Regions from separate parts of the Dietzia sp. CW19 genome, predicted to be linked through region 1. Evidence: predicted binding sites of a transcription regulator. Region 1 holds the regulator's gene; the other holds the start of a gene.
What was found. Region 1 encodes LexA, which represses DNA repair genes until DNA is damaged. Its sites were predicted from a motif close to CGAACANNTGTTCG; they were not measured.
Positions count from the first base shown of each region.

Region 2: the regulator LexA is predicted to act here: its motif matches at 3,800-3,813, upstream of G6021_RS02190 (CoA transferase subunit A).

Region 1 covers NZ_JAALEE010000284.1:12,681-20,531, reverse strand. Annotated here, with positions in the region: gene hrpA (ATP-dependent RNA helicase HrpA) at 1-3,888, shown strand, start outside; gene nrdR (transcriptional regulator NrdR) at 3,947-4,402, opposite strand; gene lexA (transcriptional repressor LexA) at 5,109-5,777, shown strand; gene hflX (GTPase HflX) at 5,817-7,265, opposite strand; gene dapF (diaminopimelate epimerase) at 7,280-7,851, opposite strand, start outside.
Region 2 covers NZ_JAALEE010000059.1:9,507-17,357, forward strand. Annotated here, with positions in the region: gene G6021_RS02165 (muconate/chloromuconate family cycloisomerase) at 1-251, shown strand, start outside; gene catC (muconolactone Delta-isomerase) at 347-631, shown strand; gene G6021_RS02175 (acetyl-CoA C-acetyltransferase) at 762-1,973, opposite strand; gene G6021_RS02180 (IclR family transcriptional regulator C-terminal domain-containing protein) at 2,038-2,916, opposite strand; gene pcaD (3-oxoadipate enol-lactonase) at 2,931-3,713, opposite strand; gene G6021_RS02190 (CoA transferase subunit A) at 3,843-4,616, shown strand; gene G6021_RS02195 (3-oxoacid CoA-transferase subunit B) at 4,613-5,242, shown strand; gene G6021_RS02200 (malate dehydrogenase) at 5,373-6,365, shown strand; gene G6021_RS02205 (valine--tRNA ligase) at 6,429-7,851, shown strand, end outside.

The DNA.
Region 1 (7,851 bases):
GAACTGCGCCGGGCCCGGCACGATCTCCTGGTCCGGCTCGACGACGTCGGCATCCTCGACGCCCACCGGTTCCGGTCGCGGATCCGCAGGGCCCGCGCCGACCAGTTGGACGACCTGGGCGGGCAGATCGACGCCGCCGCCGCTCGTCTGCGTCGGCGTGCGGAGTCGGTTCCGACCCCGGAGTATCCGGAACAACTGCCGGTCAGCGCCCGTAAGGACGAGATCGCGGCGGCGATCCGCGACAACCAGGTCGTGGTGATCGCCGGCGAGACCGGATCCGGGAAGACCACCCAGATCCCCAAGATCTGTCTGGAACTCGGCCGCGGCGTGCGCGGGATGATCGGCCACACCCAGCCCCGCAGGCTGGCGGCCCGGTCCGTCGCCGAGCGCATCGCCGAGGAACTGGGGGTGGAGACCGGCCGGCTGGTGGGGTCGGCCGTGCGCTTCGACGACCGTACCGGTGCCGACACCGCGGTCAAACTGATGACCGACGGGATACTGCTCGCCGAGATCCGACGGGACAGGCTGCTGCGCGCCTACGACACGATCATCATCGACGAGGCCCACGAACGCAGCCTCAACATCGACTTCCTGCTCGGCTACCTCCGGCAGATCCTGCCCCGGCGGCCGGACCTCAAACTCATCATCACCTCCGCCACGATCGACCCCGACCGCTTCGCCCGCCACTTCGCGGATCCGGCGGGCCATCCCGCCCCTGTCATCGAGGTCTCCGGTCGCACCTTCCCCGTGGAGATCCGGTACCGGCCGCTCCAGGTCGACCACGCGGACCGGACCATCGACCTCGACCCCCTGGACGCGCTCGCCGATGCGGTCGGCGAGCTCCTGGCCGAGGGTGACGGCGACGTACTCGTCTTCCTCTCCGGCGAACGCGAGATCCGCGACGCCGAGGAGGTGCTCCGGGGGCGGAAATTCAAGAGCACCGAGATCTTTCCGCTCTTCGCCCGACTCACCTCCGCCGAGCAGCAACGGGCCTTCCGTCAGCATTCGACCCGGCGCGTGGTCCTGTCGACCAACATCGCGGAGACCTCGGTGACGGTCCCGGGGATCCGCTACGTCGTGGACACCGGCCTCGCCCGGATCTCCCGCTATTCGACCCGCACCAAGGTCCAGAGGCTGCCGATCGAGCCGATCTCGCAGGCCTCCGCCGCACAGCGCGCCGGCCGCTGCGGCCGCGTCGCCGACGGCATCTGCATCCGTCTGTACTCGGAGGACGACTTCGACTCCCGGCCGGAGTTCACCGACCCGGAGATCCTGCGCACCAACCTGGCGTCGGTCATCCTGTCGATGGCCGATCTCGACCTGGGAGCCGTGGACGACTTCCCGTTCGTCGAACCACCCGACCGCAAGGCCGTCCGAGACGGCATGACGTTGCTCACCGAGCTCGGGGCGCTCCGGACCGACGACGACGAACGCCCGCACCTGACCAGGGTGGGCCGCGACATGGCGTCCCTCCCCCTCGACCCGCGCCTGGCCCGGATGGTCGTGGAGGGCCACCGAAACGGCGCCCTGGGGGATGTCCTGGTCGTGGTCGCGGCCCTGACCGTGCAGGATGTCCGCGAGAGGCCCGCCGAGGAGCGCGACAAGGCGGACCAGCTCCACCGGCGCTTCGCCGACAAGTCCTCCGACTTCCTGGGCTACCTCAACCTGTGGCGCTACCTCACCGAACAGCGGCGCGAGCTCTCCGGCAGCGCGTTCCGGAAAATGTGCAAGGCCGAGTACCTGCACTGGTTGCGGATCCGCGAGTGGCAGGACCTCACCGCCCAGTTGACCAGCATGTGCCGCGAGCGGGGCTGGCATCCACCGTCCGGTCACGCCGCGGAGGACGACCTCCACAAGGCGATCCTCTCCGGACTGCTCACCAACGTCGGGATGAAGGACGAGGACACCAGGGAGTTCCGCGGCACCCGCGGTATCCGCTTCCAGGTGTTCCCCGGTTCCGATCTCGCCCGCAAGCCGCCGCGATGGATCATGGCCTCCGAGTTGGTCGAGACCTCCAGACTGTGGGCCCGGGACGTCGCGCGCATCGATCCGGTGTGGATCGAACAACTCGGGGGGCATCTCGTCCGCACCCAGTACTCAGAGCCGCACTGGTCCGACGCCCGGGGCGCGGCGATGGCCTACGAGAAGGTGCTGCTCCTGGGGCTGCCCGTGGTCGAGGCGCGTCGCATCCTCCTCTCCAGGGTCGACGCACCGCTCGCGCGGGAGATGCTCGTCCGGCACGGGATCGTCGAGGGACGATGGACCACCCGCATCCCGGTGATCATGGAGAACGCCGTGGCCGTGGAACAGGCGCGGGAGCTGGAGACCCGCAGTAGACGCCGCGACCTCGTCATCGACGACGACACCCTGGTCGGGTTCTACCTCGAGCGGCTCCCCGAGGACATCACCTCCGGCCGCCACCTGGAATCGTGGTGGCGTAAGCAGGGCCGGGAGGACCCGGATCGTCTGCGTCTTCGCCCCGAGCAGATCCGCACGTCGGACACCGCCCCGGCCGCCTCCGAGTTCCCGCCGATCTGGCGCCAGGGCGAGCGGGACTTCGAGCTCAGATACTCGTTCGACCCGGGGGTCGACTCCGACGGCATCACCGTGCGGGTCCCTCTCCCCCAGCTGTCCTCGGTCGCGACGTCCGGCTTCGAGTGGCTCGTCCCCGGCCTGCGCGAGGAGCTGTACACGGAGATGCTCCGGACGCTCCCCAAGTACCTGAGGCGTCTGTGTTCCCCGCCCGCCGAGTACGCGGCACTGCTGGCCGGTGACCTCGCCCCGCGGTCGACACCGCTCCCCGTGGCGCTCGCCGCCGCGCTCTCGGCCCGCATAGGCACGACCGTCGAGCCCCGCGAGTTCCACCCGGAACAGCTCCCCGACCATCTCCGCATGCGTTTCGAGGTGGTCGACGGTGACGAGGTCGTCGCGGCCGGTACGGACCTGGGAGCACTACGCAGTCGGTTGGTGGACAAGGTCCGTGCCACGCTCAACTCCAGACTCGTCCCCGATGACGGACCTCATCGGGCGTGGACCGCGGACACGATCGGGGACCTGTCGCCCTCGATCACCGGCACGGTCGACGGTGTGGAGGTGACGGTCTACCCGGCCCTGCAGGTCCGCCCCGACGGCATCCACCGGATCGCCTGCGCCACAGAGACGGAACGTCGAGCCGCGCAGACGACAGCGGTACTGACCCTGATCTCAGCGGACCTGATCTCGGCGGCATCGATAGTCCGGGGTCGTCCGGTCGAGCAACGCCTCGCGCTCACCCAGTATCCCCACGAGGGTGCCGATGGACTGGTCTCGGACGCGGCGCTGGCGGCGTGCGGGCGGCTGATCGCCGGACGCAGAGGAGAGCCGGTACTCACCGTGCACGACTTCGACGAGTTGCGCGCGCGCGCCCGATCCGAGGCGCCGGCCGCCATCACGGCCTCGATCTCCGCCGCCCTTCCGGCGTTGGTCGCCGCGCAGTCGGTCTCCGCCCGGCTGGACCAGGTACCACGCGACCTCGCGGACGACGTCAGGCCCGCTCTGGACTTCCTCGTGGGAAAGGGATTCCTCGCCCGACACCCGGCGGAGGTCCTCCCGCAACTGGAACGCCACGTGAGGGCGATCGACCTCAGGCTGGACCTCGCGGAGAAGTCACCGTCGAGGTACCGGGAGCTCGCCGCCCGGTTGGAGAAGTCGGAGGCCACTGTCGCGGAGGCGACGGCGGCGCTCCGCCGACGACCGGGTGGGGCGCGGGCAGCCCGGGATCTCCGGTGGATGTTGGCCGAATACCGTGTCGGCCTCTTCGCGCAGTCTCTGGGTACCGCGCGCCCGGTCTCCGCCGAGAGGATCGAGAAGGCGGTCGCCGCCGCGCTCTCCCGGCGGAACGCGCGTTGAGCCCTCACACCGCCCGTACACAGGAGCCGATCCCGGTGCGACGCGGAGACGACCGGGACTAGTGAGCAGCGTGCCGTTCGCGAAGGGCGATGATCTCGCTCTCGAAATCCGCAGCGGAACTGAATTGTTTGTACACGGAGGCGAATCGCAGATACGCGACCTCGTCCAGATCTTGTAGAGGCCCCAGGATCGCCAGCCCGATCTCGTGAGCGGGGACCTCTGAGGCGCCGCCGGCCCGGACAGCGTCTTCGACCTGCTGCGCGAGCCGCCGGAGCGCGTCCTCGTCGACCGACCTCCCCTGGCACGCGCGTCGCACACCGCGGACCACTTTGTCGCGGCTGAAACGCTCCGTCACACCGTTGCGCTTGAGGACGGTCAACAACGGGGTCTCGAGGGTGGTGAACCGGTGTCCGCAGTCGGGGCACTCGCGTCGACGCCGGATCGCCTGCCCTTCGTCGACCGACCGCGAGTCGATCACCCGTGAGTCCTCGTGGTGACATATGGGGCAGTACATTCCAGCTTCGCCATTCGTCGACCTGGTCCGAACCGCTCCGCCGGCCGGAGCCGACGGCGGTGCGGGGGCGACGGGCCGCCGTCCCGGGTCCATTCTAGGAGGCGATACCGTGGGTCACGCGTAGGCGGGCCCGCCCAGGAGTGCCAATGCGAGCAGCATCAGGATTCCGAAGACGATTCCACAGGCCACCAGAGCCCACGTCGGCACATCGTCCACCACCGGCGCACTCGACCTCGCCTCGCTACCGCATGCCCTGACCCTTTCCGCGGACGCGGGGCGGACGAGCACTCGCCGTCCGGGCGCCACCGACCGCGTGGCCGTCTGGCGCCCCCGGTCGAGCGTGCGGATGACGGGACGGGCCCCGGCATCAGGGCGGGGATGCACCCTGGACGAAACGGGCCGGTCGTGATCGGTCACGCAGACCTCCGTCCAGGGCACGGAGGGACGCGATCGTGGCTGCATCTCCATAACGGTCATGAGAACTCCCAACTCGATACGGTGTGCGAACCTCATTCGCACGCCCGTGTGCCTTGTTGTGCACATCTGTTCGAACTCGAACCTGCCTAGAGTTGTATCACGCGGGTCCGACAGAGTCGACATTCGTGGCGACATTTCTTCGAACACCTGTGTGGCGCTCACGTCCGACGGGCAGTAGGGTGTACACAGATAGCGACGTCGAACACCCATTCGCCGAAGGGACCCCCACATGCCCAAGCCCGACTTCGAGGCCCTGACGACCCGCCAGAAGAGCGTTCTGTTGCACATCCACGACACGGTCAAGGACCGGGGCTATCCCCCGAGCATCCGAGAGATCGGTGACGCCGTCGGTCTGCAGTCGACCTCCTCGGTGGCCCACCAGTTGCGGACGTTGGAGAAGAAGGGCTTCCTGACCCGTGATCCGCACAAGCCGCGGGCGGTCGACGTCCACGGCGTCCCGGGGCAGCGGTCCCGAGGTCGTCGCGCGCCCGTCCAGGAGGAGACGCGTCCCAGCGGGGCCGTGGAACCCGTCTACGTCCCTGTCCTGGGGCGGATCGCGGCCGGCGGTCCGATCCTCGCCGAGCAGGCGGTGGAGGAGGTCTTCCCCCTCCCCTCCGACCTGGTGGGTTCCGGGGACCTGTTCATGCTCAGAGTGGTCGGCGAGTCGATGATCGACGCCGCGATCTGTGACGGGGACTACGTGGTGGTGCGCCGTCAGAACGTCGCGGACAACGGCGAGATCGTGGCGGCGATGATCGACGGGGAGGCCACGGTCAAGACTTTCCGCCGGGATTCGAGCGGGGTGTGGCTCCTGCCCCACAACCCGTCGTTCAGTCCGATTCCCGGGGAGCACGCGACGATCCTCGGAAAGGTCGTCACGGTCTTCCGCAAGCTCTGAACCGGCCGGAACCGGGTGTCGCCTGATCCGTCGACGGGGTCAGGCGACACCGTCACGGGATCCGGGGACCCGATACTCCCCGAGCTCTCCGGCCACGGAGGCCGGAAGCCGGACCACGATCCTCGTGCCGTCCTTCGTGTGATCCTCGTCCACCACGGCGCCCTCCGCGTGGACACGGGAGACCACATCACCCCGGGTGAACGGGATCTCGAGTGTGACCTCCGTGTCCCCGGAGGCGACCACCCGCATTATTCGGTCGAGGAGCTCGTCGAACCCCTCACCCGTCGCCGCCGAGACGAAGACCGCGTCCGGCAGGGCGTGGTGCAGTTCCGTCAACACCACCGGGTCAGCGACGTCGACCTTGTTGATCACCACGAGTTCGCGGGGCCTCTCGGCCTTCTGCTCTTCCACGACGTCGTTGATGACGGTGCGGACGGCCTCGATCTGGCGCAGGGGGAAGGCGTCCGATCCGTCGACCACGTGCAGGAGCAGCTCGGAGTCCACGACCTCCTCCAACGTCGAGCGGAACGCCTCGACGAGCTGGGTCGGGAGGTGTCGGACGAATCCGACCGTATCTGTGAAGACCACGACCCGCCCGTCGGGGAGCTCGGACCGCCGTGTGGTGGGGTCCAGCGTGGCGAACAGTGCGTTCTGGACCAGTACGCCCGCACCGGTCAAGCGGTTGAGCAGGCTCGACTTCCCGGCGTTGGTGTACCCGGCGATCGCGATCGACGGCACCGGGGTGGCGCGACGGCGATGCCGCTTGGTGTCCCGGGCCTGCTTCATGCCCTTGATCTCACGGCGCAGCCTCGCCGTGCGCTCCCTGATTCGGCGGCGGTCCGTCTCGATCTTGGTCTCACCGGGACCACGGAGTCCGACGCCTCCGTTGCTGCCCGCCCGGCCACCCGCCTGCCGGGAGAGTGCCTCACCCCAGCCACGCAGTCGCGGGAGCATGTACTCCATCTGCGCCAAGGACACCTGGGCCTTACCCTCACGGCTGGTCGCGTGTTGGGCGAAGATGTCGAGGATCAGCGCGGTGCGGTCGATCACCTTGACGTTGACGACCTTCTCGAGCGCGATGAGCTGACCCGGCGTGAGCTCGCCGTCGCAGATCACCGTGTCCGCCCCCGTCGCGGTGATCACGTCCTTCAGGGTCTTGGCCTTCCCCGAACCGATGTAGGTGGCGGGGTCCGGCTTGTCGCGGCGCTGGATCAGCGCGTCGCAGACCTCGGAGCCTGCGGTCTCGGCGAGCTGTGCCAACTCGGCCATCGCGGCCTCCGCCTGGGCGGCGGTGCCCTCGGTCCAGACCCCGACCAGCACGACCCGCTCGAGGCGGAGTTGGCGGTACTCGGCGTCGTTGACGTCCTGGAGTTCGGTCGACAACCCGACGACCCGGCGCAGCGAGGAGCGCTCCTCGAGCTGGAATTCTCCGACCGAAGGGTCATGGTCTCGTGTGGCCCGGTCAGGGGCGGTGTCATCGATAGTCATTCACCGGCATCATCTCACAATTCCGGTCGGGACGCCTCCGTGCGGCGCGCGGGTAGCGGTCGCCGGTACCGCCCCTCGGCGACGATCACGGACGGCCCCGTCAGAGTGGAACCCACGCCGGTCAGGGCCACCGCGACCTCTCCCCCGGGAACGGACACCACCACGTCACCGGTGGCCTGTCCGGCGTCGGCGAGGGCCGCGACGGCCGTGGCGACGATTCCGGTGCCGCAGGACATCGTCTCCCCGGATCCTCGCTCGTGGACGCGCATCGACACCCGACCGTCGGTGAGCGGGGTGGCGATCTCCACGTTGACGCCGGCGGGGAAGAAGCCGGTGTCGAACTCGGGCGCCTCGTGCACCGGCAGTTCGCGCAACCCGTCGGCCCCCAGGCCCGGGACCACGCACGCGAGGTGGGGGTTACCCATGTCGACGGCGAGTCCGGCGTACACCCGGCCACCGAGCTCCACGGACGAGACCCCGAGAAGCCGGGGCTCGCCCATGTCCACACGGACCACGGCCTGGTCACCGTCATGGATCAGAATATCGGCGGGCCGAGGACCGGATCGTGTGCCCACGGGGATCCGGC
Region 2 (7,851 bases), on a different contig from region 1:
GCTCGGCAGGCATCGCCTGTCATGCCGCGACCTCGCTGGAGGGGCCCATCGGGACCATGGCGTCACTGCACCTGGCGTGCGCCGAGCCGGGCTTCAACTACGGCTCCGAGCTGTTCGGTCCGCTGCTGTTGGCCGAGACATACGTGACCACGCCGATCAGGTACGAGGCCGGTCGGGTTCACCTCCCGGAAGGGCCGGGCCTGGGCGTGGAGATCGACCACGACGCGGTGGAGAAGTTCACCCGCCGCTGACCGCTGACCGCTGTCCCACTGCCCTGCTGACCGCTGACCTGCTGACCACTGACCTACCAACCACTGACCGTTGAGAAGTAGAGGAGACTACCGAGATGGCACTGTTCCACGTCCGCATGGACGTCAATATCCCCCGTGACCTCGATCCGCAGGTGCGCGAGGACACCGTCGCCCGCGAGAAGGCCTACAGTCAGGAGCTGCAGCGTTCAGGCACGTGGCGGGAGCTCTGGCGCATCGTCGGCCAGTATTCCAACATCAGCATCTTCGACGTCGAATCCGGCGACGAGCTGCACGAACTGCTCTCGGGCCTGCCGCTGTTCCCGTACATGGACATCGAGGTCATGGCGCTGACGCGGCACCCCTCGCGAGTCGACGACTGACGCTCCGTCCGACCGGGCTCGGACCGATGAACGTCCGGCCCCTCACCGTTACGATCAACGTCAAGAGCGTTCCGCACACTTCCACTCGAGCAATGTGTGCGGAACGCTCTTGCCGATGCCGGGGAGCCGGTCAGACGCGCTCGAAGACGGCGGCCAGGCCCTGGCCGCCGCCGATGCACATCGTCTCCAGACCCCACTGCGCGTCGCGCCGCACCATCTCGTGCGAGAGGGTGGCGAGCATCCGGGCGCCGGTCGCGCCGACGGGGTGGCCCAGCGAGATTCCGGAGCCGTGGGGGTTGAGGCGCTGCGAGGCGGGGTCGATGTCCCACTCCCGCATGACGGCCAGCGCCTGGGCGGCGAAGGCCTCGTTGAGCTCGATCACGTCGATGTCCGCCAGCGTCATCCCGAGCCGGTCGAGCGCCTTGGCGGTGGCGGGGACCGGGCCGATCCCCATCGTCTCCGGGGCGACACCGGCCACGGCCCAGGACGCCAGGCGCACGAGCGGGGTCAGCCCGAGCGAGGCGGCCTTGTCCGCCGTGGTGACCACACACATCGCGGCGCCGTCGTTCTGGCCCGAGGCGTTGCCGGCGGTGACGGTGGCCTCGGGATCGGTCCGGGCCATGATCGCCCGGAGGCCCGAGAGTGTCTCGACCGTGGTGTCGGCGCGGGGATGCTCGTCGGTGTCCACGACGAGGTCCCCGCCCCTGCGCTGCGGGACGGCGACGGGGACGATCTCCTCGGCGAACACACCGGACTCCTGGGCGGCCACCGCACGCTGGTGGGACTGCACGGCCAGTCGGTCCTGCTCCTCGCGGGTGATGCCGTACTCGCGGCGGAGGTTCTCGGCGGTCTCGATCATCCCGCCGTCGATCACGTGGGAGCGGCCACCGACCGTGGTGCGGGCGCGGCCGAGGCGGTCGATCAGCGAGACGCCGTCGCCCTTGATGCCCCAGCGGGGAGAGGGCGTGGCGTAGAACTCCACCTGGCTCATCGATTCGACGCCTCCGGCCACCACGAGGTCCACTCCGCCGGAGGCCACCTGCAGCGCGCCGGTGATCACCGCCTGGAGTCCGGAGCCACAGCGCCTGTCCAGTTGCATCCCGGGCACGTCGATGCCGAGCGGGGAGTCGAGGGCGGCGATCCGGCCGATGGCGGGACCCTCGCCGCCGGGCGAGCCCTGGCCCAGGATCACGTCGTCGACGTCCGCCCCGGTCAGGCCGGTGCGCTCGACGAGCGCGGTGAGCAGGGAGGTCGCCAGGGTGTTCGCGTCCAGATCGCGGAACACGCCGCCGAAGCGGCCGACCGGGGTACGCAGGGGCTGGCAGATGACGACGTCGCGCATGGGTTCTCCTGGTGGTGGCTGGGGTGGGGAGCGTGGTGAGGGGAGGGGTCTCGGTCGGAACTGGTCAACGGTTGACGGTCGCCAGGTCCGCGGACAGGGCCCGGGCCGCGTCCACCACGACCGGGACGAGCTCGTCCCGGAGCTGGTCGATCGAATACCGGGCGGCGTGTGTGGAGACGTTAAGCGCGGCCACGACCCGCCCGTGGCGGTCGCGGACCGGGGCGGCCAGGGACCTCAGCCCCGGTTCGAGTTCCTGGTCCACCAGCGCCCACCCGCGGTCGGCGACCGCCGCCAGTTCGGCGCGCAGCCCGGCCGGCTCTCCGATCCCGTGCGGTGTGAGTACGCGTAGGTCGGTCGCCGCCAGGTGGGCATCCAGCTCCTCCGGGGGCAGGGCTGCGAGCAGGACCCTGCCCATCGAGGTGGCGAAGGCCGGGAAGCGGGTTCCGATGGTGATCCCGATGTTCATGATCCGACGCACCTGGACACGGCCCACATAGACGATGTCGTGACCGTCGAGGACGGCGATCGACGACGACTCGTCGAGCTGGGCGCTGAGCCGTTCGAGGTGCGGTTGGGCCAGATCGGTCAGTGGCATGGCCGAGAGGTAGCTGTAACCGAGGTCGAGCACGCGGGGGGTGAGCCAGAACGCCGACCCGGCGGTGTCCACGTAGCCGAGCTCGACCAGTGTGTGGAGGAACCGGCGCGCGGTCGCGCGGGTGAGCCCGGTGGTCCGGGCGACCTCACTGAGGGTCTGTCGGGGGTGGTCGGCGTCGAACGCGGTGATGACGGCGAGGCCGCGCGCGAGGGACTGGACGAAGTCCGGGGACGCCGGTCGTTCGGGTGTGGACCCGGACCCTGCCCCTGACTCGGACCCGGAACCGGAACCGGAGCCGAGCTCGGACCCTGACCCGAGCCCGGACCGGGTCTCGTCGGCGGCGTGCACGCGGTCCTCCGCGGTCACGCGGGCCCGGCCGAGGTCAGGTGCGCGCGCAGGACCTCGGAGACGCGCTCGGGCATCTCCACGGTGGGAACGTGGGCTGCGGGCGACAGGGTCACGAACTCGGCCCCCGGGATACCGTCCGCGAGCTCGCGGAGCACGTCGGGCGGCGTGGAGGGGTCCTCGTCTCCGGCCACCACGAGGGTGGGACAGGTGATCCGGCCGAGGTCGGCGCGTCCGTCCCACCCGGACAGGGCGTCGCAGGCCGCGGCATACCCCTCGGCGCTGGTCGCCAGGATCATCTCGCGGAGACCTGCCACCAGGGCGGGATCCTCCTCGGCGCGACCGCGGGTGATCCACCGCGCCACCACCGCGTCGGCGACGGCCCCGGTGCCGCCCTCGCGGACCGCGGTCGCGCGGTCGACCCATCCCGAGGGTTCGCCGAACTTCGCGGCCGTGCACAGCAGGGCCGTGGACCGGACCCGGGTGGGCTCGTGGACCGCGAGCCACTGGGCCACCGCACCTCCCAGGGAGAGCCCGACCACGTGGAAGCGGTCCACGCCGAGGGCGTCGAGCAGGGCGAGGACGTCGCCGCAGAGATCGGCGATCGTGCACGGCCCCGGAACCACGTCGGAGCCCCCGTGTCCACGGTGGTCGACGGCGATGACCGTGTGGTCCCGGGCCAGTTCGCGCACCTGGGCGTCCCACATCGACCGGTTCGATCCGAGTGATCCGAGGAGTACGACGGCAGGGGCATCCGCTAACTGCGGGCCGCTGACCTGGTGAGACAGGGTGGCGGGCATGGGGCGGTTCCTTTCCTGGGGGAGGCGGCCGGGTCCGGTCGGGCCCGGGTGACGTGCACCACGATACGCCGCAAGTGTACGCATAACGAACAGTTGTGCAAGAAGCGAACAGAGTCTACGGTGTGTGACATGACCAACAAGATCTTCTCGTCGGCCGCCGCAGCGGTCGCGGACATTCCGGACGGCGCCTCGCTCGCCGTCGGGGGGTTCGGTCTGGTCGGCATCCCCGCCGTCCTGATCGATGCACTCCTCGACCAGGGGGCCACCGACCTGAGCACCGTGAGCAACAACTGCGGTACGGACGGCTTCGGTCTCGGCACGCTCCTCGAGGCCCGCCGCATCACCCGCACCACGGCCTCCTACGTGGGGGCCAACAAGGAGTTCGCCAGGCAGTACCTGAGCGGCGAGCTGGAGGTGGAGTTGACGCCGCAGGGCACGCTCGCCGAGCGGATGCGCTCCGGCGGAGCGGGCATCCCCGCCTTCTACACACCCGCCGGCGTCGGGACGATGGTCGCCGAGGGTGGACTCCCACTGCGCTACGACGGCGACGGGGGAGTGGCCGTGGCGTCCGACCCCAAGGAGGTGCGCGAGTTCGACGGAGTGCAGTACGTCCTCGAGCGCGCGATCGTCACCGATTTCGCCCTCGTCCACGCCCACCGTGCGGACACCGCGGGCAACCTCCAGTTCCGCGGCACCGCACGGAACTTCAACCCGGACGTCGCGATGGCCGGCCGCATCACCATCGTCCAGGCCGAGGAGATCGTCCCGGCGGGACGGATCGACCCGGCCGACGTCCACCTCCCCGGAATCTTCGTCCAGCGCCTCGTCGAGGTGGGACGTCAGGAGACCGGAGTCGAGATCGAGAAGCTGAGTAGCGGCAGGAACGGGGAGGACCGGTCATGAGCTGGACCCACGAGCAGATGGCGGCCCGGATCGCCGCGGACTTCGTCGACGGCCAGTACGTCAACCTGGGGATCGGGATGCCGACCCTCATCCCCGACGTCGTCCCCGGCGGTGTCGAGGTGACCCTGCACTCGGAGAACGGCATCCTCGGCGTGGGCCCGTACCCGACGCCCGAGCAGCTCGACCCGGAGATGATCAACGCCGGCAAGGAGACCATCACGGCAGCCGCCGGGGCGGCGTACTTCTCGTCGTCGGAGTCCTTCGCCATGATCCGGGGCGGAACGGTCGACGTGGCGGTGCTGGGCGCCATGCAGGTCTCACAGGCCGGGGACCTGTCCAACTGGATGATCCCGGGAGCGATGGTCAAGGGCATGGGCGGTGCCATGGACCTGGTCCACGGCGCCGGCCGGGTGATCGTGATGATGGACCACGTCACGCGCAAGGGGGACATCAAGCTCATGGCCGAGAACTCCCTGCCGTACACCGGCCGCCGGTGCGTTCAGCGCGTCGTCACCGACCTGTGTGTCCTCGACATCACCGCCGAGGGGTTCCGGCTCGTCGAACCGGCCCCGGACGTCACGATCGAGGAGATCCGCGCCAAGACGGGCGCCGAGGTCCACACCTAGCGGGACCGCACACCGCCGACTGGCCCCGGGGCGAACAACGGGTGTACGACGGTTCAGGCGATCAACCGGGGGTCGGTTTCTCACTACTGTGGGGACCGACCCCGTCGTCGCCTGAGGAAGGTCCCCACGCATGAGCACCTCCACCCCGGTCACCGTCACCGTTACCGGCGCCGCCGGAAAGATCGCCTACTCGTTGCTCTTCCGCCTGGCGTCCGGCCTGGTCTACGGCCCCGACACACCGGTCCGCCTGCGGCTGCTCGACATCCCGTCCGCGGTCACCGCCGCCGAGGGCGTGGCGATGGAGATCGAGGACTGCGCCCTTCCCCTGGTCGACTCGATCGACATCACCGACGACGCGACCGCGGCGTTCGACGGCACCAACGCCGCGTTCCTCGTGGGGGCCATGCCGCGGGGCAAGGGCATGGAGCGCTCCGACCTGTTGAGCGCGAACGGCGCCATCTTCCGCGACCAGGGGCGCTCGATCAACGCCGGCGCCGCGGACGACATCCGCGTGGTGGTGGTGGGCAACCCCGCCAACACCAACGCCTACATCGCGCACAAGCACGCCCCCGACGTCCCGGCCGGTCGGTTCACCGCCCTCATGCGGCTCGACCACAACCGGGCGCTGAGCCAGCTCGCCACCCGGCTGGGCGCCCCCGTCGCCGACCTCGACGGAGTGGTGGTCTGGGGCAACCACTCGGCCACCCAGTTCCCGGACGTCTCCTATCTCACCCGCGCCGGTGAGCCCGTGACCACCGGCCTCGAGCGGGACTGGCTGGCCGAGACCTTCATCCCCCGGGTCGCGAACCGGGGAGCGGAGATCATCTCCGTCCGCGGGTCGTCCTCCGCCGCGTCGGCGGCCGGCGCGGCGGTCGATCAGATGCGCGACTGGGTCCACGGGACCCCGGGGGAGAGCTGGACCACAGTGGCGCTTCCCTCCGAGGGGCAGTACGGCACCGTCCCGGGAGTGGTCACCGGACTGCCCTGCCGTAGCCGCGGTGCCGAGTGGGAGGTCGTGGAGGGTCTGGGGATCGATGACTTCCAGCGCGCCCGCATCGACGCCTCGGTGGCCGAGTTGATCTCCGAACGCGACGCCGTGCACGCCCTCGGCCTGACCGACTGACCCCGGGGGCGGGGCCCGGGCGGCGTATGTGGGGTCGCGGGCCCGACGGCCTACGATGGTCGGGTGACGACTGCAGCGACTCCCGGCCCCGAGACCGACCGTGCGGACTCCCTCCCCGCCTCCTGGAACCCCGGCGAGGTCGAGTCCGAGCTGTATCAGCGCTGGGTCGACGCCGGCTACTTCGAGGCGGACCCCTCCAGCGACAAGCCGGCGTACTCGGTGGTCCTGCCGCCGCCCAACGTCACCGGCAACCTCCACATGGGGCACGCGCTCGACCACACGCTCATGGACGTGCTCACGCGTCGCAAGCGCATGCAGGGGTTCGAGGTGCTGTGGCTGCCGGGTATGGACCACGCGGGAATCGCCACCCAGACTCTGGTGGACCGCAAGCTCGTCGCCGAGGGGATCGACCGGCACGAGATCGGACGCGAGGCCTTCATCGAGAAGGTCTGGGAGTGGAAGCGCGAGTCCGGCGGGACGATCGGTGAGCAGATGCGCCGGCTCGGCGACGGTGTGGACTGGTCACGCGAGCGGTTCACGCTCGACGAGGGCCTGTCCCGCGCCGTGCAGACCATCTTCGCCGAGCTCTACGACCAGGGGCTGATCTACCGGGCCGAGCGCCTGGTCAACTGGTCGCCGACCCTGCAGACTGCGATCTCGGACATCGAGGTCAAGTACGCCGATGTCGAGGGCGAGCTGGTCAGCTTCCGCTACGGGTCCATGGACGACTCGCAGCCGCACCTGGTGGTGGCCACGACCCGGCTCGAGACGATGCTGGGCGACACGGCGATCGCCGTGCACCCGGAGGACCCGCGGTACGCCCACCTCGTGGGCGCCGAGATCGAGCACCCGTTCCGCGAGGGCTGGACCATGCGCGTCGTGGCGGACGACCACGTGGACCCCGAGTTCGGGACGGGGGCCGTCAAGGTCACGCCCGCGCACGACCCCAACGACTTCGCGATCGGCCAGCGCCACGGGCTGGAGATGCCCACGATCATGGACGCGGCCGGCCGCATCGCCGACACGGGGACACGCTACGACGGGATGGACCGGTTCGAGGCGCGAAGGGTGATCCGCGAGGACCTCGCCGCCGAGGGCCGGATCGTCAAGGAGGTGCGCCCGTACCTGCACTCCGTCGGACACTCGGAGCGCTCCGGCGAGCCGATCGAGCCCCGGCTGTCCCTGCAGTGGTGGGTCAGGGTCGAGGAGTTGGCCCGGATGGCCGGCGATGCCGTGCGCGACGGTGACACGGTGATCCACCCGAAGAGCCAGGAACCGCGCTGGTTCGACTGGGTCGACGACATGCACGACTGGTGCATCTCCCGCCAGCTGTGGTGGGGCCACCGCATCCCCATCTGGTACGGGCCCGACGGCGAGGTCGTCTGCGTGGGCGTCGACGAGCAGCCGCCCGCCGGGTACACGCAGGACACGGACGTGCTCGACACGTGGTTCTCCTCCGGACTGTGGCCGTTCTCGACCATGGGCT